4 regions of the Alteromonas sp. Cnat2-8 genome follow, and region 2 is predicted to be linked to each of the others. Evidence: predicted binding sites of a transcription regulator. Region 2 holds the regulator's gene; each other region holds the start of a gene.
The links. The regulator FNR, encoded in region 2, switches genes on or off when oxygen is low (the NO sensors DNR and NnrR bind a similar motif). The targets are predictions, from matches to a motif close to TTGATCTAGATCAA.

Region 1 (6,187 bases), on a different contig from region 2:
CAATCCCCGACCCAGCGCTAAGAGCCAAGTTCAACGCCACCCTTCGGCTATTTATTGAAGATGGGCGGTATCAGTTACTGCTTGATGAATATAAGCTCGATAACCTCCTTCATAAGCTTCCCGTAGCGGAAACGGCAAAATAATTCTTAGACAGTGAACTATTTCTGATTCAACGTATAAGAAACTAACATTACGTTACCTTCTATTGCCGTCAAAAGCTGCATAATAAGAAGGAGTAACAGGCGCTAGGATCATACGTTAAGGAAAGGTTTATGTTGAAACAGGGTTTTTTGCTGGCCGTAGTCGTGCTATGCACTGCATGCGTGTCTCAAGCAAATCATACAGATAAGATTGAGCAATGGTTAGATAAGCCTGCTCACGTTCAGGCGCAAGCGATTGCGAGTGGCGACACGACATCTGCTGAGCTCGTTAGCGGTTATCTTGCGCGAATCGAACGGCTAGATGAAAAGGTAAATAGCGTTTTAGCGTTGAACCCTAACGCGCTGAACGAAGCGAAGGCCATCGATAAACGACTCGCGAATGGCGAGACGCTTGGCCCTCTGGCAGGTATTCCCGTGCTGCTAAAAGATAATATAGAAAGTAAAGAGATGCCCACCACAGCCGGCTCAATGGCGCTTATTGCTAATTACACTGGTCGCGATGCGCCTATCGTAGAAAAACTGAAAGCGGCAGGGGCAATTATTTTGGGTAAAACCAATTTGTCTGAATGGGCAAACTTTCGCTCTGAATCCTCTATCAGCGGCTGGAGTGCAGTTGGCGGGCTTACCCGAAACCCGCATATGCTATCAAGAAGTGCTTGTGGCTCGTCATCGGGCTCGGGCGCTGCCATGTCACTTCGCCTCGCGTCACTTGCCGTGGGCACCGAAACCAATGGTTCTATTATTTGTCCGGCATCCATAAACGGGGTAGTCGGCTTTAAACCAACCGTGGGCTTGCTTTCCAGAACTCACATAGTGCCTATTTCTTTCAGTCAGGACACCGCAGGACCAATGACGTCTAACGTTCAAGACGCCTGGCTAATGACGGCAATCATGGCGGGCCCTGATGCAAGCGATAACGCGACACTAGACGCAGAGTCTCACCGCCCTTCTATGCCAACATCTTCAATGCTGGCTACAGATTTAAAAGGCAAGCGTATTGGTGTGGTTAGGTACCGCCAGGGCGATAACCCTCATGTACTGGCTGTTTATGAAAAGGCGTTGAACCAGCTTAAAGCATCGGGCGCGACGCTGGTGGACATCAGTGACTTCTCTCAGCCAGATTCATTTTGGGCCGACTCCTATAATGTTCTGCTGAGCGAGTTCCATCATAGTATTAACGAATACTTGTCGGGGTCGCCGGCAGACCTCCCTGCAAGGAACTTGTCTGAGCTTATCGATTTCAATAACAAAACAGAGCGCGAGTTAGCGCTATTCAATCAAGACATTTTCGAAAAATCGCTCGCGTCGGCAGCCATTGACAGCGAAAAGTATCAAAATGCACTGCGCCTTATTCAAGACACGGCGGGCAAAAATGGTATTGATACGTTGTTAGCAAAGCACAATGTTGATGTACTAGTTGCGCCCTCAAACAGCCCTTCTTTTTTAATAGACGGCGTATATGGTGACCATTCGCCTGTCGGTTTTATCGGTATCGGGTATTTGGCCGCAATTGCAGGATATCCGCATCTCACAGTGCCCGCTGGACAGGTGAAAGATCTTCCTGTGGGGATTAGCTTTATTGGTGGAAAGTGGCAAGACGAAAGCGTGTTGAAAATAGGTAGAGTCTTTGAAGCAAAACACGGCTTCTTCATTAAGCCTGGCCTTCTGCCTACACGTTTTGACAACCCAGCGCTAAAAGGTATCGAAGACGGAATTGATGTAGTTCGCTAGCGGGAAATGAGGATACATAATCGTATTTCGCCTCAACAGAAACGAAAAAAGCCCTTGGTTTAACTCAAGGGCTTTTGAACGTCTTTTCTTTCGATTGGTTAGCCAGGCTTTTTCACCCAAGCGCTACACCAGCCATCAGCGTTAACAAGCTTATTAGGGAAAATGTTACAAGGGCGGTGTTGTTCGCCATCGGCGCCCTGCACGTACATGCAGTTTGCGCATTTTGCACCTTCAACAGTTGACGACGGTGTGTAGTTCAGTGCTTTTGCAGTAGGGTCATCAGCACTCAATTGTTCTTGAGCCTGAGCACGTAACGCTACACCACCTAATGTAAGACCGATAACTGTCGAGCCAGAAAGCTTTAAAAAGTCACGGCGATTTACAGATTTCATAACATTCTCCTTAAGAGATAGAAACGATAATGATTCTTTTTTATTCAGTGCCTTAAACGCAAAAACCTGCCCAAAGAGGCAGGTTTTGTTTCATGTTTAAATACTATCTCTTTTTGAAAAAAGATCGAACGAAATGTCGCATTTTCGCTTGATCCAGATTAAATAAACTTCAGAGTTACAACCTTAAGTATTGAATGTAAGACCGTTGGACAGTTTATTAGTTCACTTCACGGTTAACTTTACATCGGGCTTTGCATACGCAAATTGCGCAATTCGTTGTGTGCTGTGGTAGCTGTCTAGGCCTGAGATACAGGCCGTTTGCGCTTGCTCTATATCTGCATAGCCGTCTGAATCTATTATTTGCTCAGGAACGTAGAGCTCCTGGATTTCGCCGATAACCATTTCGGTTTCATTAAGCAAAGTAAAATGCTGTGCTACTTTTAAGCCCATTTTAATTTCACTTTCTTTGACATACGGCGCACTGAAGGACTCACTGATCTGCGCGGTTAACCCAACGGCTTCAAATTCACTTTCATCTGGCGCATAGCGGGCTGATGTTTGGTGGGCTTTGTCGACCCAGTCAACAGCCACGTGATTTAGCGTATAAAAGCCCTGCTGTTTTATGTTGCTCAACGTATCTCGCGTGACGGTATGTGGACGCATGATCATGCCAATGAGAGGCGGGTTTGCACCGACATGAACAATAGAGCTCACTATAGCCAAATTGTTTGTAACGCCGTTTGTTGTACCCACCAAAGTCGCCGATTTAAAACCAGACAAACTATTAATTAGGTTTGCGCGGTAGCGCTGTGCAAGGGCGTCTATATCACCGCGGGTAAACTGCTTAGTCATTCTCTCTTTCTGCCTCTATCTGAATGTCATCACCGTGCTGATAAGCAGTAAGCTCAATGGGCTGACAACACACTTGGCAGTCGAGCACCTGTACTTGGCCAACATCGTTAATTTCATCTATTTCAACATCATTTGGAGCCATGCAGTAAGGACAGGAAAAGCCCATGGAACGAGTTAAACTCATATTTAAATGCCTTTGTAATCACTAATGCTATTTGTTACGTAATGCAAAGACGAGTGGATTTTCTTTTAGACACGCCCCTTGTATCTGATTTTAAGGGAAAAGGACAAGACTGCCATTTGACGCTTATGAGTAATCAGAAAACTGGGTGCACAAATAATAGATGTGATAGACGAAAAAGGTGACCTTGTGGCAAATAAAGTTGGTCAATGCCCGTGCTGTAATAGAGAAACTCGCCTTACTTACCATCATCTTATTCCGCGAAAAATGCACAGGCGTACCTATTTTAAAAAGCACTTTAGCAAAGCGGAGCTTCAGGACGGCATTTACATTTGCAGACAATGTCACAGCGGTATACATCGATTTTATGATGAGATGACGTTGGCCAAACACTACTTCAATTTGCAGCGTTTATTGGCAGATGCGCAGCTTTCTTCGTTCTTTCATTGGGTGTCTAAACAGCGCGTACGCGTGTAAAAGTACACGCTGTGCACTATTGGCAGCAGATGTGATACCCAATCGCGGAGGATTTAATTTGATTCGCGTGGCTGTATAAATATACACTATTGGTGTTTTCATAGCCAAAGATACCTCATGCGAAAAGATTTACCGCCACGTTATTACCTTACACACTTTCACGAGTTCCTTGGGTTCTTTGAGGGTGCTAGCAGGGCGCTTCTAAGTGACGAAGCCACTGATTTTGTTAGGCGTTTTAAAGCGTTAGACGATGACAAACAGTGTATTGTTGTGCGCGCTGCAAATCGCAAGTACGCAGTGATTGACAGGACGCAGTTCAATTATAGCGAAATCGCTGTGCCACAAGAGCAAATAGATTGGCTTACCGACAACGGCTGGTTTGGTGACCTTACCCACGCTTCGCTTAATGACATCGCTGGTGTCTTGACCAAAGATGCTCTGCTTGAGCTACTTGCTGAATACGGCAGTATTCAGGGGCTCGCATCTCTCACCAAGCCTAAACTCGTGACGTTGCTTAATGAACATATCGAAGCTAGAGGCTGGCCAGAGCGTTTTTCGCTAGATAACTACTTAGTGTGCTTGTTCGACGATGCACTTCGCTATTTGCTGTTTATCTATTTTGGTAACACCAAAAGCCGCCTAAATCAGTTTTCTATGCGCGATTTAGGCGTAATGAGAACCCGTTCTGATTCCGTAACGGATACGGCGCGTTTTGAAACTAAAAGCGACGCCCAAGCGTCATGGTTTTACGCCAACCATTACAGCCAGTTAGCTTTTTATAACGATGATATGTTGCTTGCCATTGCCGAAGGTGAACTGCCCATTACAGAAGGTGTGTCGGCATGTTTTTATCGCGACCAGTTTCTCTATGCACTAGGTCTAAAAGTGCTGATGTTTGATAGAGCGAAAGGGCTAGAAGTATTGAAAGCGGCGCAAAGCGATAAGGCAAAAGAAAAGTGGTTAAGAGAGAACTACAAGGACGGAAATGAAAATAGTGTTAAACAGACCCTTGAAGAGATAATTGATAATCCGCAATCGGATACGCTGCTAGCATTTGCAGAAGATTTCTATGCCCGTAAATACCACAAAAAACGCACCAGCACGGTTACCGACATGCTTCGCAATGCTAGCCGTACACTGGATATTGACGTAAGCCAAAACCAACAGGTTGAGCGTGGTGTGCTGGCGCATTATGCAAGGCACGGCATTGAAGGCTGGCGCACGGAAAACCGATTATGGCGCACTTTGTTCGGCCTTACCTTTTGGAAGCAACTTTACGAAGAAGACACGCTGGTTACTGAGTTTGATCGCAGACCGTTATCGCTTAAACAGAATAACTTTTACGCCAAGTTTGAACACAGTATTGAAGCGTTGTTACAGGCGCTTGATAGCAAAGAAAAACTGCGTTTTCATATTCACAAAATGGCCACGATGCACTATGGCAAAGTGAATAGCCTGTTTATGTGGTCTAGTCATTTGCTTACGCCTATAGAAGCGCTAATTGAGCATGGTTCGCTAGATTCTATTTATGCTTTACTTCGCATGATGTGCAAAGACTTTGAGAGCCTCCGAGATGGCTTCCCCGATATCATGGTATTTGACGGCGCACTTCGCTTTGAAGAAATCAAAGCGCCTGGCGATCAGCTTCGCCGAAATCAGCTGGTTTCAATTCAACGTTTGCAGCAAGCTGGATTTGACGTTGCGGTAACAACAGTGAAATGGATACGCGACCCAGCACAGCCTTATGTTGTGGTAGATATAGAGACCACTGGGGGAAACAGCAGCTACAACCGGATTACCGAAATAGGTATGGTAAAACTTGTTGGTGGGAAAGAGGTAGACAGGTTTCAAACCCTGTTAAATCCGCAGCGCCGCATTCCTAGCAACATTACCCGCCTTACTGGAATTTCGGATGACATGGTGGCAGATGCTCCGCTTTTTGCTGAAGTAGCGGAACACGTGGCAAATTTCACCGAAGACGCTGTGTTCGTTGCTCACAACGTAAACTTTGACTACGGGTTCATTAAGCAAGAGTTTGCAAGACTAGAGCAGAGTTTCAGGCGACCCAAAATGTGTACCGTTCGCGAAATGCGTCGCACCTATCCTGGGCTGCCTTCTTACTCGCTGGCAAACTTAACAAAGCATTTTCACATAGAAATGGAGCAGCATCACCGCGCGCTGAGCGATGCGAAAGCCGCCGCCGAGTTGTTGAAGCTAGCGTTTGAAAAAGACGATGAGCAAGTGAGCGTTTAAGTCGGCCACTAATTGTTTGGAATTTTAGCGTAGTTGAACTGAACAAAATGAGCCGAAAATAAGTATGTAGTGGGGTTAAACACGCATATTGAGATGTAAGAAATGGCATTAACTGAAGAACAAGAATCACGGGTAATTGA
Region 2 (6,187 bases):
CAATATTTTTATTGGGTTGCCCTTACGCTTACTACACCAGTGGTGCTGTATTCAGGCAGCACCTTTTATGTGGGCGCCGCTAAAGCGCTAAGCGCCAAAACGGTTAATATGGACGTACCCGTTACGCTCGCCATATTCGGTACTTACATTGCTGGAATTCGCTCTACAGTATTAGAGCAAGGTGAAGTGTATTTCGAATCCATCTGTATGTTTATTTTTCTGCTGTTACTTAGCCGATTCTTAGAACATCGTAGTCGTCATCGCGCCTCACAGATCTCTGCCAATATGATGCAGTATGTGCCCGTATCAGCGACCAAACTAAATCCGGATGGCAGCCTAACCGAGTGTCTGGCTAAGCAGCTAAAAATTGATGACGTAGTACTGGTGAAGCCTGGTGAAACAGTCCCCATTGATGGGGTGGTAACCGACGGCAACGCAGCGGTTGACGAATCAATGCTTACCGGCGAGTTTAACCCCGTGCGTAAGTCGAACAGTAGCCCGGTTTACGGCGGCACGGTTTGTCAAGATGGTACGCTAACCATTACGGTTACGCAGACCCTTAAAAATGCGCTGGTAAATCAAATTGTACGACTGCAAGCAAGTGCGATGGCGAGTAAGCCTAAAGCAGCGCAGATAGCCGATAATTTTTCTCGCTATTTCGTTACCGCGGTATTGCTGATTTCGGCGTTAACCTATGGCTTTTGGGCGTATCAGGGTAGCGACGAGGCATTTTGGATCACCATATCGGTGCTGGTTGCAACCTGCCCTTGCGCACTAGGGTTGGCTACGCCATCAGCGTTAACCTGCGCTATGGCAAAGTTAAACCGACAAGGTATTTTACTAAAACGGGCCGATGCGCTAGAACAAATTACTGACATTGACACCATCGCTTTAGACAAAACCGGCACGCTCACAAAAGGCAAATTTACTATTTCAAATGCCTGGTACGCTGACGGCGTGGATAGTAATAGTGCGCTATCAATTGCGCGCGCTTTGGAGTCACGCTCTGAACATCCGATTGCCAAAGCCTTTAGCGACGGTGTAGCCCTAAGCGAGACTTCTGCCTCTAGCGGTAGTGCTGACGCCATCGATAACACGGTACACAAAGTGACTAATTTTACCGTTACGCCAGGAGGTGGTATCAGCGGTGAGATCAATGACACGTTGTTTTCTATGGGATCTGCAGCATTCAGCGTTCACGAATCACAGCTAAAACTCATTGAAGCGTTCCCTTCAGCTAACGTGTTTCTCACGGTTAAGGGGCGTATTATGGCGGCGTATGAAGTAAAGGATTCACTAAGAGAAGATGCGCAAGAAACTCTCGATATATTAGCTGCAAGCCATACCCTCGCCGTTTTAAGTGGTGATACACAGCAAAACGTTAATGCGCTTACCGCACCATTGCCAATTTCGACCGCTAAAGGTGGCCTAACACCTGAGCAAAAGTACGAAGCCGTTCAAGCTATGCAGCAATCTGGCGCGAAAGTGATGATGATGGGTGACGGTATCAACGACGCTCCAGTTCTTGCCAGCGCTGATGTGGCAATTGCAGTGGGTAATGCCACAGACGTGGCTAAAACTGCCGCCGACGTGATACTGCTTGGAGATCAGCTGCTTTCTGTACCAGAGCTTATTCGAACTGCGCATCAAGTGAAGCAAAAAATAAGGCAAAATATCGGCTGGTCGGTAGGTTACAACGTTTTGATCTTACCTTTCGCCGTATCAGGCCTACTTTCACCGTGGATGGCTGTTGTTGGTATGTCGTTAAGCAGTATCATTGTGGTCACAAACTCAACGCGACTTTTGAGCAAATAGCATGAGTATTATTTACGTATTAATTCCAATCGCCATCATCATTGTTGCCGTCGCTATCGTGATATTCTTTTGGGCGGTGAAAACCAATCAATTTGAAGATTTGGATCGCCAAGGGTATAGCATACTGTTTGACGATGATCTTCCGCCAGAAGAAAAAAAGCTAGCTGAGCAACGCAAGCAACTTCAAGACAGTAAAGTAGACAAAAGCCAAGCGCCACATGGAAGGGATTAACTACTTCTCTGCCTTTCTTATCGGCTTAGCCGGTGGAGTTCACTGTGTGGGAATGTGCGGTGGAATTGTCGCTGCGCTAAGGATGGTATCGCCTAAAGGCGCTTCAGCACTACCCTATACCCTTGCCTATAACATGGGACGTATAGTGAGCTACACCATCGCCGGAGCAATAACCGGGGCACTTGGAAAAATTGCAGCAGATTATATACCTCTTGCCAACTATGCCCTTTCCCTACTTAGCGGAATCATGTTGCTTCTACTGGCGTGTTATTTGGGTAAGTGGTGGACTGGCTTAACAGTGCTGGAAAATGCGGGTAAAGGCCTATTTTCCAAAGTCCAGCCGCTTTCAAAACGCTTTTTGCCATTTAAGACCCCTTTAAGTGCGTTGCCTTATGGTTTTATTTGGGGTTGGCTTCCTTGCGGTTTGGTGTATTCCACACTTACCTGGTCTCTCGCGGCGGGTAACGCGCTAGAAGGCGCTGCTATTATGTTCTTCTTCGGTTTGGGTACATTACCCACCTTGCTCGCTGCAAGCGCTGGTAGCCAATATATTGTTCGAAGTTTTCAACATAACCATTTTAGACAAATTATTGCAGTAATAATGGCAATATATGCAGCTTATCTTATTCATGGCGCAATCGTTTAAAAATGGGTGTATTATTGTCGGGTATTCTTTTAGAGAGCGTGCATTATGAGCAAAGGAAGCCAATTTTCTATTCACTGTCAAAACTGTAGTTTCAGTCACCTGTGTTTACCGGTGGCGTTAAACAAAACAGAAATCGAGTCTCTTGACGATATTATTGAACGCAAGAAGCCGCTTCATAAAGGTGACACGCTGATTCAAACTGGTGATAAATTCCGTTCTCTATTTGCAGTGAGAACCGGTTCATTCAAATCATTTGTGACTAATACCGAAGGTGAAGAACAGATTACCGGCTTCCACTTTCCTGGTGATATTATCGGTTTCGATGCATTAAGAGAGAACAAACACCAAAGCTATACTTCTGCGTTAGAAACTGCCATGGTGTGTGAGCTTCCCTACGAGACCCTCGACGAAATGTCAGTGCAATTTCCAAAGCTACGCCACCAGATCATGAGCTTCATGAGCGCTGAAATAAAACAAGATCACGACATGATCATGCTTTTAAACAAGCGAACTGCAGAAGAGCGCTTACTGTATTTCATCTCACACCTGTCGCAACGCTTTGAAGAGCGTGGCTTTTCCCATAGAGAATTCCACTTAACCATGACGCGCAACGAAATTGGAAACTATTTAGGATTAACGATTGAAACGATTAGTCGTCTGTTAAGCCGTTTTCAAAAAGACAACATCATAAAAGTAGACGGCAAGCTTATTACTATTTTGGATTTCGATAGGCTAAACACCAAACTAGCGGCGCTTAACGGCCCTAGCGTTGTCTGCGGTTAGTCCTTTTTAAGTGTTAAATAAGGCGCGCACTAAGCGCGCTTTTTTGTAACCTGTGTTAGCCACCTATCTACCCTTTCAGCGCCACGCCGGTTGCTCCATATTCAATTAGGTAGGTTCACTCATGGTCGCCTCGTAAAATTCTTGATCTAAAACAACTTACGTTTTTCCCAATGTCGTTTATAGTTAGTATTAGAAAGCTTCGATTTCGACAGCCGCTACTAAGTTTCGTAGTTAGGGGGACGTTATGATTGAGTGTAAACGAATTCTGGCCGTGGTAGATGCCGAGCGCGATAACCAACCTGCACTAAGCCGAGCTTATGAACTCGCTTCAAAAACAGGCGCTTCAGTTACCGCAATGATGGTGGTATACGACTTATCTTATGATATGACGACCATGCTTAGCCCGGATGAGCGCGAGTCAATGCGCGATGCAGTTACAAAGGAGCATGCAAAATGGCTTGCCACCCACTTAAGAGAACAAGGATTCACTGAAACTGATATCGTTGTAGAATGGAATAATCGTGCGTATGAGTCGATTATTTACTACACCCTAAACAATCAGATAGATTTAGTGGTAAAGGCAACCAAAAAGCACGACGATCTTGCTTCTGTTATTTTCACCCCCACCGACTGGCATTTAATGCGTAAATGCCCTCGCCCAGTATTGCTCGTTAAAGAGCACGACTGGCCAGAAGGAGGAGAGATTATTGCTGCAGTAAACGTAGGCAGTGAAGACGATGAGCACGCCGCACTTAACGATAAGCTCACCCTCATTGCTAACGACTACGCCTCTTTATTGAAAGGTAGCGTAAATTTGGTCAACAGTTACCCTTCTACACCACTTAATATCGCCATAGAAGTACCTGAGTTCGACCCCGATACCTATCACGACGCGGTAAAAAATCATCATTTAAAAGAAATGCGTAGTCACGCGTTAAAGTACGGTATTCCTGACAACAAATGTGTAGTAAGAGAAGGCCTTCCGGAAAAAGTTATCCCGCAAGTGGCAAAAACACTGGATGCAGAGCTGGTTGTTATTGGTACCGTTGGCCGTGTGGGCATTTCAGCGGCCCTAATTGGTAACACTGCAGAACACGTGATCGACGAACTCAATTGCGATGTACTTGCTATTAAGCCAGATGGATTTGTGTCGCCGTTGTCGGTGTAGTCTTTTTATTAGTACTACATAGCACGTGTTTGCCGTTACTTAGCGGCCAACACGGTATGTCACCAACAAATTTAACTTCACAAGCATGGTCTCGAAAAGCCGCTTTAATGTATAATGGTGGCTTTATCACAAACCAAGCTAGTTAATTATGAGTTTAGGCACAAACAGTGCTGACGCGTCGCCATTAAATGCTGCGCAAAGTAAGCAAAAGTACAACTTCAACAAACTTCAGAAACGACTTCGCCGCAATGTGGGTAAAGCCATTGGCGATTTCGGTATGATTGAAAACAACGACAAAGTAATGGTGTGTTTATCTGGCGGTAAAGACAGCTACACCATGCTAGATATTTTATTGTTTTTAAAGAAGATTGCGCCTATTCACTTTGATATCGTTGCGGTTAATCTTGACCAAAAGCAGCCTGGTTTCCCAGAACATATCTTGCCTGAATATCTAGAAAGCATTGGCGTTGACTACAAAATTGTAGAAGAAGACACCTACTCTATTGTTAAAGACAAAATTCCAGAGGGAAAGACAACATGCTCTCTCTGTTCTCGCTTGCGCCGTGGTATTTTGTACCGCACGGCAAAAGAGTTAGGTGCGACTAAAATTGCATTAGGTCATCACCGCGACGACATGCTAGAAACGTTTTTCCTCAACATGTTTCATGGTGGCAAGCTTAAGTCTATGCCGCCAAAGCTAGTCAGCGATAACGGTGAACACATCGTTATTCGTCCATTGGCGTACTGCACAGAAAAAGACATCGAGAAATATTCTCAGGCCGCTGAATTTCCGATTATTCCTTGTAACCTTTGTGGCTCACAAGAAAACCTACAGCGCCAAAACATAAAGGCTATGCTTCAAGACTGGAACCGTCGCTTCCCAGGTCGTATAGAGTCGATGTTCCGTGCGCTTCAAAACGTAGCGCCTTCACACTTAATCGACAGCAACCTTTATGATTTTAAAGCTATAGCTACACAAGAAGGCCCGGTAGAAGACGGTGATATCGGGTTCGATGAACCTTCTTTCACTACAGAAAATAGTACGGACTTCAGTGATGAAGATAATACTATTGAAGTAATAAACATTATGGAACCTAAGTAAATGAAAATTGGACTTGCGCTAGGTGCCGGTGCCGCAAGGGGCTGGACTCACATTGGCATAATTGAAGCATTAGAAAAACTCGGCGTAAAAATTGACGTTGTAGCGGGATGTTCTATTGGTGCTTATGTTGGTGCTGCCTACGCAAGTGGCAAGCTGGAAGGCTTGAAAGAGTGGGCCTGTTCCCTTAGCGACTGGCAGGTACTTGCTCTTATGGGCGTAGGACTTAGACGCGGCGGCATTGCAAGCGGACAGAAGGTTTTCGACAAACTAGCAAGCGAGTTTTGTGAATCGACTTATGAAGATATGCTTAAGCCGTTTGCGGCTGTGGCTACCGACCTTTATACAGGCCGTGAAGTGGTGTTTAACTCTGGTCCTATTGGAGACACCATTCAAGCATCCTGCGCTATTCCCGCACTTTTTGCGCCCGTAGCACACGGTGAT
Region 3 (6,187 bases), on a different contig from region 2:
AGTTCAAAGTTTGGTAGCCAACCGTCTTGTTCCAATAATGGAATTTCGACGACCTTCACCCCTAACGACCTAGCCCACCCAGCTATCTGCATGTAGTTAGGAACAATAACTATTAGCTCATCGCCTTTTTCAAGTAAGCTCATTACCATTAGGAAATTTGCTTCAGCCGAGCCATTTGTAACGATTACATTGTCAGAAGTTCGATTGCTGTATAGGGCAGCAATGCGCTCTCGAAGTTGCACACTACCATTAGTCCAACCGTATCCAAGTTCAATACTCAATAGCTCTTGTTGCTGCTCCTGATTGAGCAGTTCGTTTAATCGATATGGGTGAACACCGCTATCAGATAGGTTCAGTTCAACTAAGTTTTCATAGAGTGATTGGATTCGTTCAAGTGTAAATTCATCGATTTGCATGATTTGTCTTCTGTAGGTCAATTGATACTGCTCAGTGTATGCTTGACCTGCTAAGCGATGAATAACACAATAATTGAATTTCGCGCATTTAACTTTGTAAAACAAAGGAAAAGGTTGCGTTTACTTTGGAAAAATAAGATGGACAAGATTAACAGAAATATTCTACATATTTTGCAGTCTGAGGGGCGTATTTCCTTCTCGGAATTAGCGAAACGTGTCCACCTTTCCGCCCCCGCGGTTGCTGAACGCGTAAAGCGATTAGAAGAGGAAAGCGTAATTACCGGCTATACTGCAACAATCGATAGCCACAACATGGGATTACCTATTACAGCCATGGTTCAAGCCCGTGTATTTATTGGTAAGGAGCCGCAAATACTAGCATTTATGAAAGAACGGCTAGAGGTCGTTGAAGGATACAATGTGACGGGTGAACGCGCCTTCATAATGAAAGTAGCGACAGATTCAATGAAAGCACTAGACGGCTTTTTGGAAGATCTATCAATAATGGCAGAGTCCAATACAATGATGATATTGTCCAGCGTGACGAGGAAGCCGCTCACAATTTAAGTACAATTTATCCCATCCAAACCAATATCATGTTTAAACTCTCCACGTCCGTTAAACACGCCAAAACCAACATCGGTTGCTTTAAGCTGTAAATCTACAACCCAGTCTGTTTGTTCAATTGGTTTTAATTCAAAACGGTGTAAAGGAAGTGGGCATTTTAAGTAAAAGTTATGATAAGCCTTTCCCAAAGCACCTTGGTCTAGGGTATGCACGTAAATAGTGTTTTTGCCTATTTCAAATTCTTTATGAAAGTAGTCTGTATTATCGGTTAACACCATATCCATTGCGACGTCAAAAAAACCTAGGTTAACCTGAATAAAAGCCACTACAGCGATAAAAATGTTAAGGATGTTAGAAACCCATTTATTTTTTAACAAAAGCTTAAGTGCGCCTTTCTGCTTAAAAATCAGGTAAACACCTACACATACCGCTATCAATTTCACCCAGGCTACCATATCCCCGACCTGTGACATGAGCTTTGGGGAATGGTAGTTCATCCCCCACAAAACACTCCCATTAACGCTTTCAGCTAAAGGTATGAGAATTAGCAGTAGCCCAACAAATACAGGAATACGCCGTACCGCAGCATCCCTGTGCGGCATTGACGTTTTTTTACTACTATGGTTTTGCATCAGCAGCGTCCTTGGTAGCAGCGCATTTTAAATCGGCGAACCTGGCGGTAGCGGCTCTACTTCAAAGGTACTTGGCCATGCCTTACTAGCCCAATAAGTATCGAACTGTTCTTTCAGTATTTCATACTGATTGTCGTCTGCTTTGTCGTCTAACCATTCGCTAAATTCAAGCAGAGCAAGTTCGGCTTCCATTTTTACTTCAGGCGCCAACTTATCGTTAGTTACTGCTTTCATCACTGCATTTAACGCCACTAACTGTAAGCGTTTTGCTAATGGGCTTTGTGACTTATTTTTATACCAGTGAACGTTAAGTATTTGCTTCACCAGCATAGAAACGCCTACTTTTTTGCGTCTGTCATTAGTGCTTCTTGTTTGCCACTCTAAGCGGTTTAAGCGCTCTGGGTGCAATAGTAATTCAAACGCAAAGTTAGATGCAGAAGCGGCCGCAGAAACAGGGTCTAACATTAACCCCATTTTGCCCTTAAAGTGCTCGCGAGTAATATCGTCGCCATACGCTGTCGGTGGAATAAGGGCGAGTACCGATTCAGGTATCGTCAGGTAATCAGCGGTTGTGACCGTAATTAACTGCTGCATAGCGCGTTGTTGCACCGCAGGTGCTACAAACTGTTGGCCCTGTGCCTGGGTGTAGTCACCTTTGCGTTCGTATTCATACACTAAACCGCCGACTTGCTTTGCTACAGCTTCTAGCTGATAGCGATGTAGCAAGTAAATAGGTACTAAAGCATTTTCAAGAGAGGATAAACTGCTATTTGGGCTTAAGGTGTCTAAACCTAAATTGGCTAACGCCAGTTCGCGTACTTGTGAAATTTCATCGAAAGCATCTAGCGGATTGCTACCGTTTTCCCACATATGGCCGTTTGCTGATGCATGACGACTGCTGCGCGTATCTGGGTCTGACTTAAAGCTCAAGCCTTCATTGCGGCCTTTTACGATAATCTTTGCCAAGGCTTCGGCTTCTTCTACATCGCTGGCAAAGTCTTGATAGCCATACGCTACGGCGTGAATATCCCATGCGCCTATGCCTTTGTCATACGCGCCTTCTAGGCTAATTTTGCCGTTTTTAATACTAATTTTGGGGTGAGGATAATCCATTACCGACGCACGGTTATTTTCACTTGCCGCAAAGTTGTGGGCTATACCCAATGTGTGCCCTACTTCGTGGGCTGAAAGTTGCCTAATGCGGTCTAAAGCCATTTCTTGCTGTGCAGTGGTGTCGGTGCTCCCGTCCTTAAAAGGACTGGTTAGGCCAAGGGCAATTAAATAATCTTGTCTTACACGCAATGAGCCGAGCGTAACGTGACCTTTGATAATTTCACCAGTGCGCGGGTCGACAACCGACGAACCATAAGACCAACCGCGCGTTGCGCGATGTACCCAGTTGATTACGTTATAGCGCACGTCCATTGGGTCGGCACCTTCGGGCAATACTTTCACCTGAAACGCATCTTTGTAGCCTGCGGCTTCATAGGCTTGATTCCACCAGCTCGCCCCTTCTTTAAGCGCGGTCATTACGGGTTCTGGAATACCAGGATCTAGGTAATACACAATAGGCTCCACTGCTTCGCTCATTGCAGCATGCGGGGTTTTCTTGTTTAAACGATGGCGGGTAATAAAACGCTGTTCAGTAGGCTCGCTGATAGGCGTTGAATAATCAAAGTAACTGAATTTCCAGTAGCCCGAGTACGGGTGGTACTCTCTGGGCGTGTAATTGTCGTCAGGCAGAGCCACAAACGAATGATGCAAGTGCACCGACAAGCTTTCTGGGTCGGGCGTAACTTGCTGCACGTATTCGCCTGGCTTCTTACCTGCAAAGGTGACTAAAGCCTCTAATTCAGTATTCTTTTCAAAGCCTTTGGTTTTAGGTAAATACACGCCGCTTCGCATGTTATCTACGCTAAAACTGCCTTGGTTAGTTCCCGCTAAGCGATTGCCAATGCCATGGATATCGCTTAATAAGAACGGTGTGTAATCTATTAGACTGGCGCTGTCGTTTTTGGCTACCAGCGTAAAACCTGCGATAACCGAATCAGCAAAGGCTTCATCAATGCTCTGTTTCTCAGCGTCGCTGCCATGGGCTGCTCGGTATTTGGTGTTGTGCTGCTTTAATAAAACCTTGTTTCCAAATTTTTCAAAGCTTACTAAACGCGTATTGCCTAGCTGGCCGCGATCAAGGCCAATGTCGTTAGACCCTACGCCATAAGGCAAGCTGCTTTGAAACAGGTATTCGGCGTGGGCTGTTGGCACCGCCAAGTAAACTTTGTCGCTTTCATCGTCATAGTAAACAGGAATTAAACCATCTTTTTTGGTCATATCGCTGGTGAATTCACCAATGCTTGGCAGCGCAGCCAACGCGGAAGACGTAGACACGACAAATAATACCGTAATCGCAATGGCCGATTTACCCGATGCTTTTACTTGTCGCGCCGCTTTATGAAAAATGTTCAATTGCAGCATGCAGTTAGTCCTTATTATTGTGAATTTCTAGCCTACCCTATGTGGTGGGTTTTGCCCATGGTAGTTCATCGTTTAATGCGCTCTTTTTGCTTATTATTTAGGTGTGAACGGGCTTGGTTTTTACTACCGAAGGTAATGCACTAAAAACGCAACTATATGGAAGAAAACAGCTGGCATTGACTCTGCTCAATTGCCGTTTAAACATTCAAAAACATGAGCGACGCCAAATTATTTGATCTTGGTCAACACCAAGCTTTGTTTGAGTTGTAGAGGTATTTTACGGCTTATAAAATCCGCCGCCTTGTTTAAAGCGTCTAGTAGCGGTTTTTATCTATGACTTCAAAATTATCACCTAATCGCAGCTCTTCTAACCTACGTGAAGACTCAGTTTCAACATTGCCAAACCAAACGTTAATCGCGCCAGAGTTGCTTGCACCTGCGGGTAGCTTACGCAACATGCGCTACGCTTTCGCCTATGGCGCTGATGCTGTTTATGCTGGGCAGCCACGCTACTCGCTTCGCGTAAGAAACAACGAATTCAGCCTTGAGAACTTAGCGATAGGCATAGAAGAAGCACATGCTTTAGGTAAAAAGTTCTATGTAGTAAGCAACATTGCTCCGCACAACAGTAAGCTAGGTACCTACCTTAAAGATATTTCACCAGTAATTGCTATGAAGCCCGATGCGTTAATTATGTCAGACCCAGGGCTTATTATGATGGTGCGCGACGCCTTCCCTGAAATGCCTATTCATTTAAGTGTACAGGCTAATGCGGTGAACTACGCCACGGTGAAGTTTTGGCAGAAACAAGGCATAGAGCGCGTTATTTTGTCCCGAGAGCTCTCTTTGGAAGAAATTGAAACTATTCGCGAGCATGTTCCAGACATGGAGTTGGAAGTGTTTGTGCATGGCGCGCTTTGTATGGCGTATTCGGGGCGCTGCTTATTGTCTGGATATATGAATAAACGCGATCCTAATCAGGGCACTTGTACCAATGCTTGTCGATGGTCTTACGATGTTAAGGCTGGCGAGGAAAACGAAACTGGCGACATCGTTCTAACCAGTGAGATTAATAAGGCAATTACAGCACCTCAAGTGGTAATTCCTACCCTTGGTGAAGGCACGCCAAGCCCCAAAGTGTTTATGTTAGAAGAAAAGGAAAAGCCTGGAGAACTGATGCCAGCTTTTGAAGACGAACATGGCACCTATATTATGAATTCTAAAGATTTGCGTGCCGTGCAACATGTTGGCAGGTTAACCCAAATGGGCGTGCATAGTTTAAAAATAGAAGGCCGCACTAAATCACATTACTACTGTGCCCGAACCGCTCAAGTCTATAGAAAAGCAATTGACGACGCGGTAGCAGGAAAGCCTTTTGATAGTACATTAATGGGAAGCTTGGAAACTTTAGCTCATCGAGGTTATACCGAGGGTTTCTTGCGTCGCCATGCGCACCACGCGTATCAGAACTATGAGTATGGCCACTCAGTCAGCGATAAACAGCAATTTGTTGGTGAAGTGATTGATCGTTGTGAAGGGTCTGGCTATGCAATTATAAACGTTAAAAACAAATTTTGTGTAGGTGACTCGCTTGAGTTGATGACGCCAAGCGGCAACATTACCTTTACGCTAAATGAGATGCTGGATAAGAGAAACCATTCTATTAAGGATGCTAAAGGTTCAGGGCACCTAGTAAGAATACCGATACCCAGCGATGTGTCTTTAAATTTTGCCCTACTACTGCGAAATCTAGATGAAGGCGTTGATACCCGCAATCCGTTTCGAAAAGCACCTAGTGCAGTAACACCCGAAAACGCAAGCGAGACATAATGTATGGCACTGCTTATTCTTGATAGCTGCATTAACTGCGATATGTGCGAGCCCGAATGCCCTAATGCCGCTATAAGCATGGGTAATAAAGTGTATGAAATAGACCCTTTGCGCTGTACAGAATGCGTGGGGCATTACGATGCGCCTACTTGCGCAGCGGTATGCCCTATCGATGTGGTTAAGCCCGACCCGAACAATAGAGAGTCACTAGACGAGTTGGCCGAAAAGTTTGTTCGTTTAAATAGTTAGCTATGAAGTAAGTCAGCG
Region 4 (6,187 bases), on a different contig from region 2:
TCACTACGAAAAGCTCGGTATCAGCGACTTTGATAGCGAACTTGCCAACGAAATTATTGCACAGGGTGCAAAGTTTGCTTTGGATGTGGTTGCCCCTCTTAACCGTGAAGGCGATGAAGAAGGCTGTACGCTAAAAGACGGCAGCATTACCACGCCTAAAGGCTTCGCTGATGCCTATCAGGAATATGTTGCTAACGGCTGGAATGCAATGCTAGGTACTGCCGAGTACGACGGGCAAGACTTGCCGTACACCATGGCTGTGCCTGTTCACGAAATGCTAAACGCGGCGAACTTAAGCTGGCGTTTAACCACCATGCTTACTGAAAGTGCAACACTTGCGGTTACTAAACACGCCAGTAGAGAATTAAAAGATATCTACCTTGCTAAGCTAATCAGCGGTGAGTGGACAGGTACCATGAACCTGACCGAACCTCATGCAGGAACAGATTTGAGCTTACTTAGTACCAAAGCAGAGCCACAAGGCGACGGCAGCTATAAAGTCACCGGTAATAAGATTTTTATTACCGCAGGTGATCACGATTGGAGTTCGAACGTTATTCACCTTGTTCTAGCTCGTCTACCTGACGCCCCTAAAGGCGTTAAAGGCATCAGCTTATTCTTAGTGCCTAAGTTCCTTCCAGATGCCAGCAATGAGCCTGGCGAGGCGAACAGCTTGTCAGTAGGAAGCATCGAACACAAAATGGGGATCAAAGCGAGCCCGACTTGCGTGATGAATTTTGACGGTGCAACGGGGTACCTTGTAGGTGAAGAAAACCAAGGCCTAGCATGTATGTTCACCATGATGAACGATGCACGCTTCCAAGTAGGTCTGCAAGGTTTAGGGGCGGCAGAAGCCTCTTACCAAGGCGCGCTGACCTATGCCCGCGAACGCGTTCAGTCTCGCGCACCTCAGGGAATTCAAAATCCAGAAGGCAAAGCAGACCCGATCGTCTTTCAACCTGACGTAGCGCGTATGTTACTTACGCAGAAATCACTGATTGAAGGCTGCCGTGCACTTTCACTTTTCTATGCCAAGTTTATGGACGTTGAGAAGCTTGGTGAAGGTCAAGAAAAAGAAGATGCCGACAAGATACTTCAGTTTTTAACTCCAATCTGCAAAACTTTTATGACGGATATGGGCCTTGAGACCACCAGCCTAGGTGTACAAGTATTTGGTGGTCACGGCTTTATTCGTGAATGGGGTATGGAACAACTTATGCGCGACGTGCGCATTGCTATGTTATATGAAGGCACCAACGGTATTCAGGCGCTAGACCTTATTGGTCGTAAGCTTACCCGAGATGGCGGTCAAATGATGGAAGCGACCTATAATGCGTTTAACGCTTTAGTTAGCGACATTCAAGACAGTGAGGCGAAGGGTCTGGCTCAAGGAATTCTTGATGACTGGCGTGCATCTTCAGCCGATTGCTTAGGTATGGATGCCACCACCGCTGCAGCTGCTGCTTGTGATTACTTGGCATACAGCGCCTATTCATTGATTGGTGTACTGTGGTACAGCATGGCCGACAAAGCGCAGGCATCAGGTAATGCGGTACTTGCAGCGTCTAAGATGAAGACACGTGACTTCTACATGGAACGTATCTTAGTACGTCGCGATGCGCACAAAGCCGCTTATAAAGCTGGCCCTGAAAGCACCCTTGCAATATCAGGTAATGAGTTTGATTATCTGTAGGCAGCTTATTCTGCTATAGCCCGTGAAATATGGGCTATGAACGCAAAAAAGGTCACTATATGTGACCTTCTTTATTATGATTTGAACGAAACTATTAGTCGTTCGCTGCTACTTGGGTTGAAAACGTATCTGAAAACCAATCGTTAAGCATCGCTTTTTCATAAGAAAGCGATTCCGTGCGATTGCGACGAATATTCGACTCCATAAAATCCATATCTTTAAGTTTCACATCTTCACCACTTAAAATGACCTGACCGTCGGCATTAGCCAACGAGTAGCTAAATGTCATTCTAGGAATATCAACGCGCTTAATGATACGGACGTCGCTACCGGCGCCGTTACCGAAGCCGACAAACTGGCTTGGCCAAACTTGGCCAGCTAAATCAACATTTGTTACTGTCATTGACAGCACTTGCGACTCAGGTAAATCACTGGCCAAATCTACAATGTGTTCTTCAAGCTCTTGTAGCGTTCGTTCGCGGAACCGTTTACGAGATTCATTGGTTGGTCTTACATCGCTATAAGACTCAGGTTCTTCCCACGTTATCTTCACCTCAGCGGCTTGAGTGGGAGCAAAAACGGTAAGGAGTCCCACCGCTGTGGCGCAGCTTAAACAAGAAAAAGTACGTAATTTATTCACTTTTATGCTCCTAAATTCAGTCGTTTAAACTATGAGTTAGCAAGACATTTAGAGAAAGCTTAGCATGCAGCAATTGTCGGCTTTTATATCAGCTTTATATTTAACCAACCTTGTTAAAATTGGCTAATCTCGCTTTGCTACTTGCATAACTGACGACTGTTTAATGATTAGGCATAGTTGAACGCGTTTAGTTCCCGTAAAGTTGGGGTTTATATCGTCCTTTTCACAATAGGTGTGATAAAAACGTTTAACGCTTGCGCTATCAGCGGTGATTTGCTGAACATATGTTTGCTGGTAAGGCTTTAAGGGACTCAGCTGGATATTAATTTTATCTTGTAAACTACGCAGTTCCTCTCGCTCCGGTAAGGTGGCAATTGAAACTAGCCATTCAGAAAGCGAGTTCTGGATATCTTCAAAGAGATACTGAACAAAAGGAGACCGCAGCACAATTACCAAAACAATAATTTCAGCAGCGATGATAAAGAACCTTAACATGACTTCTCAGCTAACTTTGACAGACGTTTACTACAAATAGCGCCAAATTTTTAGCACCTTTCTCACTATGTGCTCAACTACACTTTGCCAATTTACATTTTCACAATGCTCACTGTACACGATTCAAACGGTAATTGACCACATTATTATCGACGATAATAGGGTCATATCGGTTTACCTGTAAATACAGCAAACTATACTCATGTATAGTAGGTAAAGCCTAATCGTCGATGTTGGGCATCAAATGGCATCTGGCCGTTATATTAATCCTCATTATTCACGTAGCTGTATTTAACTATTTACAAAGTTACATAGACTGAGGAAATCAAAACAAAAAACGACTTAAGTTCTGAAGTTTCAGTATTGACTGAAACTTTAAAAAGATACACCATACGCCGCATTATTGATCTACATTAAATATGACGTTTTGAACGCAGTTATACTGCACAGGCAGTTCGTTACGTCACATAAGGTTAAGCTATGAATGAACAAATACCGGTAAAGACCGTTACACCGGTAAAAGTACATAAACCCAAAGGTGGACCTGAGGGTAAACGCCACGACTCTCGTAGCCGTATTTATGTGCGGGCTGTACAAGGCCCTCTGGAGACGTTTAGACGCATGTTTGGCCTTTTCTTTTTGGGCCTCTTTGCCATCATTCCATGGATTCAGTACAACGGGCATCAAGCCGTGCTACTCGACATCGGCGAGCAGCGATTTACTATATTCTCTCTAACCTTATGGCCTCAAGATCTCACTTTACTGGCCTATATATTTATTGTTTCCGCCTTTGCACTGTTCTTCGTCACCACTTTCGCTGGTCGAGTGTGGTGTGGATTTATGTGTCCTCAAACAACGTGGGTATACATTTATACGTGGTTCGAAGAGAAATTCGAAGGCCCGCGCAACAAGCGTATAGCGCTAGATGCACGCAAAATGGATGCAGATAAATTTTTGCGTAAAACAGCTAAGCACACCGCTTGGGTATTGGTAGCGCTGTTAACGGCTTTAACCTTCGTTGGCTACTTTACGCCAATTGATGAACTGTTTATCGATTTTGTAACATTTAACACCAGCTTCTGGGCAGGTTTATCGGTTATTTTCTTTGCCGTGTGTACGTACGGAAACGCTGGCTACATGCGCGAAATCATGTGCACGCACATTTGCCCGTATGCGCGTTTTCAGTCTGCTATGTTCGACAAAGACACGTTTACTGTATCGTACGATGCAAAGCGTGGAGAGCAACGCGGCCCGCGATCACGCAAACTTAGTCACGAGCAAGTAAAGGAAAAAGGGTTAGGCGACTGTATAGACTGCAACCTGTGTGTTCAGGTATGCCCAACCGGTATCGATATTCGAAATGGCTTACAATACGAATGCATCAACTGCGGCGCCTGTGTTGATGCGTGTAACGGTGTTATGGATAAAATGGGTTATCCTAAAGGCCTGATAAGCTTTACCTCTGAAGAAGAACTAGCTGGCGGTAAGACTCATATTTTACGTCCAAAGTTAATTGGTTATTTTGTAGTTTTAGTGGTGATGATAGGCTTGCTGTTTGCCAATATTTGGATGCGCAGCCCCACCGAAGTTGACATTATCCGCGACAGAAACTCGCTATACCGCGAAACGAATGAAGGGCTAATTGAGAACGTTTATACAATAAAAGTACTTAACAAAACTCAGCAAACCCAAACCTACTCTATTGCTGTAAAAGGTTTGCCTGACTACAAGTACATTGGTGAGCAAACTGTAACAGTTGAAGGCGGTGCGGTGTATAGCACGCCAATTTCAGTTGCAACTGACGCCTATAATCTGGAAGATACGGTTACCGATATTTTTATCAGTGTAACCACCACTATTGATGGGGAAACGGTTACCGTTGATGAGCCAACTAAGTTCCTTTATCGATGACAGATTTTTCATTCTCTGGGCTTAGCCCAGACACCATATTAGATGCCCTGGAAAGTCAGGGCATTTTTCTTCAAAGCGGTTTGCTAGCACTAAATAGTTATGAAAACCGCGTCTATCAGTTTTTGGCTGAAGACGGTCAGCGCTATGTAGCAAAATTCTATCGCCCAGGTCGATGGACCGACGCTCAAATTCTTGAAGAACACGCTTTTGCTGCAGAGCTAATCGATAACGAAATTCCATTGGCTGCGCCCATTTCTCTCAATGGCAGCACGCTGCATCACCACACCGTGGCCGAAACTGACTATCGATTTGCGTTATTTCCTTCGGTGGGCGGTAGACAATTCGAAAATGACAACCTTGATCAACTCGAATGGATGGGGCGTTTCATTGGCCGTATTCACCGCGTGGCCCATGCTAAAGGGTTTGCACATCGTCCCTCGATTGATATTGAAAGTTACCTCGATGAACCGAAGCAGGTGCTTATGCAAAGCACACTGCTGCCAGAGCATCTAAAGACAGCATTTTTTGCCATACTTAACCCCGTTATTGATGCCACGGAAAAAGCGTATAAGCCAACATCGAGTATTCGGCTTCACGGTGACTGCCACCCAGGCAATATACTGTGGCGCGATGGCCCTACCTTCGTTGATCTAGATGATTGCCGCATGGGCCCTGCTATCCAAGATTTGTGGATGATGCTAAGCGGCGACCGCCAACAACAACTATTGCAGCTCGATACTTTGGTTGAAGCATACGAGGAGTTTCACCCGTTTGACACTGCACAGTTGCCACTTATTGAGCCCCTGCGCGCTATGCGAATGGTGCATTACATGGCATGGCTTTCACGACGCTGGGAAGACCCTGCTTTTCCGCGGGCATTTCCCTGGTTTGCTGAAGACAAATACTGGGAAGGCCAAATACTTGCTCTGAAAGAACAGCTATCGGCCCTTCAAGAGCCTCCACTGAAATTAGGATATTGAGCCAGCCCCTTTACTGCTGAAAAAACGCTTTTTCGATGACCGTTGCCGATAATCTTATGGCGGTTACGAAAAAGCGTAAGGTATAAGAAACCGTATTCGCTATCACTTTTTAACTTAGATATAATCGACAGTGTGTAGGTGCTCTTGTCTAGCTCCGTATTATACCAGTCCGCATAGATAATTACCCACTCAGCGAGAGTTAAAATGTTCGTAATCGCGGCGTGTTACCGTAGGTATAGTGGTTCTACATCAAGGTAACACAACAAAGAGTACGAACATTTTAAACTCGCCCTTCGGGAAGGTCTGGCAAGCTTCCTAGCTGCATTCTGGGAATTTGAAAGGGAACAGCCATTCCTGCATTCCCACGCTTTGCTATGAAGCTTGCCAGCGCCTTCTGAGTGGGCAATGATCTATGCGGATTGGTATTAACTACGGCGACAAGGGTTAAACGGGAAATCAGTGAAAAAC

Region 1: MHN00_RS08840 (high-potential iron-sulfur protein) is a predicted target of FNR. The motif match lies at 2,433-2,446, and genes of this name have one in related genera.
Region 3: yegQ (tRNA 5-hydroxyuridine modification protein YegQ) is a predicted target of FNR. The motif match lies at 4,323-4,336, and genes of this name have one in related genera.
Region 4: ccoG (cytochrome c oxidase accessory protein CcoG) is a predicted target of FNR. The motif match lies at 3,232-3,245, and genes of this name have one in related genera.

Annotation. Positions count from the first base shown of each region.
Region 1 is NZ_JAKREX010000003.1:219,395-225,581, forward strand. It holds gene MHN00_RS08830 (transporter substrate-binding domain-containing protein) at 1-143, shown strand, start outside; gene MHN00_RS08835 (amidase) at 273-1,892, shown strand; gene MHN00_RS08840 (high-potential iron-sulfur protein) at 1,991-2,284, opposite strand; gene MHN00_RS08845 (flavin reductase) at 2,507-3,136, opposite strand; gene MHN00_RS08850 (CPXCG motif-containing cysteine-rich protein) at 3,129-3,320, opposite strand; gene MHN00_RS08855 (hypothetical protein) at 3,507-3,794, shown strand; gene MHN00_RS08860 (exonuclease domain-containing protein) at 3,912-6,047, shown strand; gene MHN00_RS08865 (TIGR03643 family protein) at 6,150-6,187, shown strand, end outside.
Region 2 is NZ_JAKREX010000004.1:106,117-112,303, reverse strand. It holds gene MHN00_RS11425 (heavy metal translocating P-type ATPase) at 1-1,815, shown strand, start outside; gene ccoS (cbb3-type cytochrome oxidase assembly protein CcoS) at 1,817-2,047, shown strand; gene MHN00_RS11415 (sulfite exporter TauE/SafE family protein) at 2,034-2,693, shown strand; gene fnr (fumarate/nitrate reduction transcriptional regulator Fnr) at 2,739-3,476, shown strand; gene uspE (universal stress protein UspE) at 3,721-4,644, shown strand; gene ttcA (tRNA 2-thiocytidine(32) synthetase TtcA) at 4,793-5,746, shown strand; gene MHN00_RS11395 (patatin-like phospholipase family protein) at 5,747-6,187, shown strand, end outside.
Region 3 is NZ_JAKREX010000006.1:332,942-339,128, reverse strand. It holds gene MHN00_RS17340 (aminotransferase class I/II-fold pyridoxal phosphate-dependent enzyme) at 1-416, opposite strand, end outside; gene MHN00_RS17335 (Lrp/AsnC family transcriptional regulator) at 555-983, shown strand; gene MHN00_RS17330 (hypothetical protein) at 980-1,615, opposite strand; gene MHN00_RS17325 (zinc-dependent metalloprotease) at 1,643-4,090, opposite strand; gene yegQ (tRNA 5-hydroxyuridine modification protein YegQ) at 4,424-5,920, shown strand; gene MHN00_RS17315 (YfhL family 4Fe-4S dicluster ferredoxin) at 5,924-6,169, shown strand.
Region 4 is NZ_JAKREX010000001.1:643,500-649,686, forward strand. It holds gene MHN00_RS02725 (acyl-CoA dehydrogenase family protein) at 1-1,693, shown strand, start outside; gene MHN00_RS02730 (DUF3016 domain-containing protein) at 1,788-2,333, opposite strand; gene MHN00_RS02735 (hypothetical protein) at 2,457-2,828, opposite strand; gene ccoG (cytochrome c oxidase accessory protein CcoG) at 3,309-4,739, shown strand; gene MHN00_RS02745 (serine/threonine protein kinase) at 4,736-5,719, shown strand; cobalamin riboswitch at 6,123-6,187, shown strand, end outside.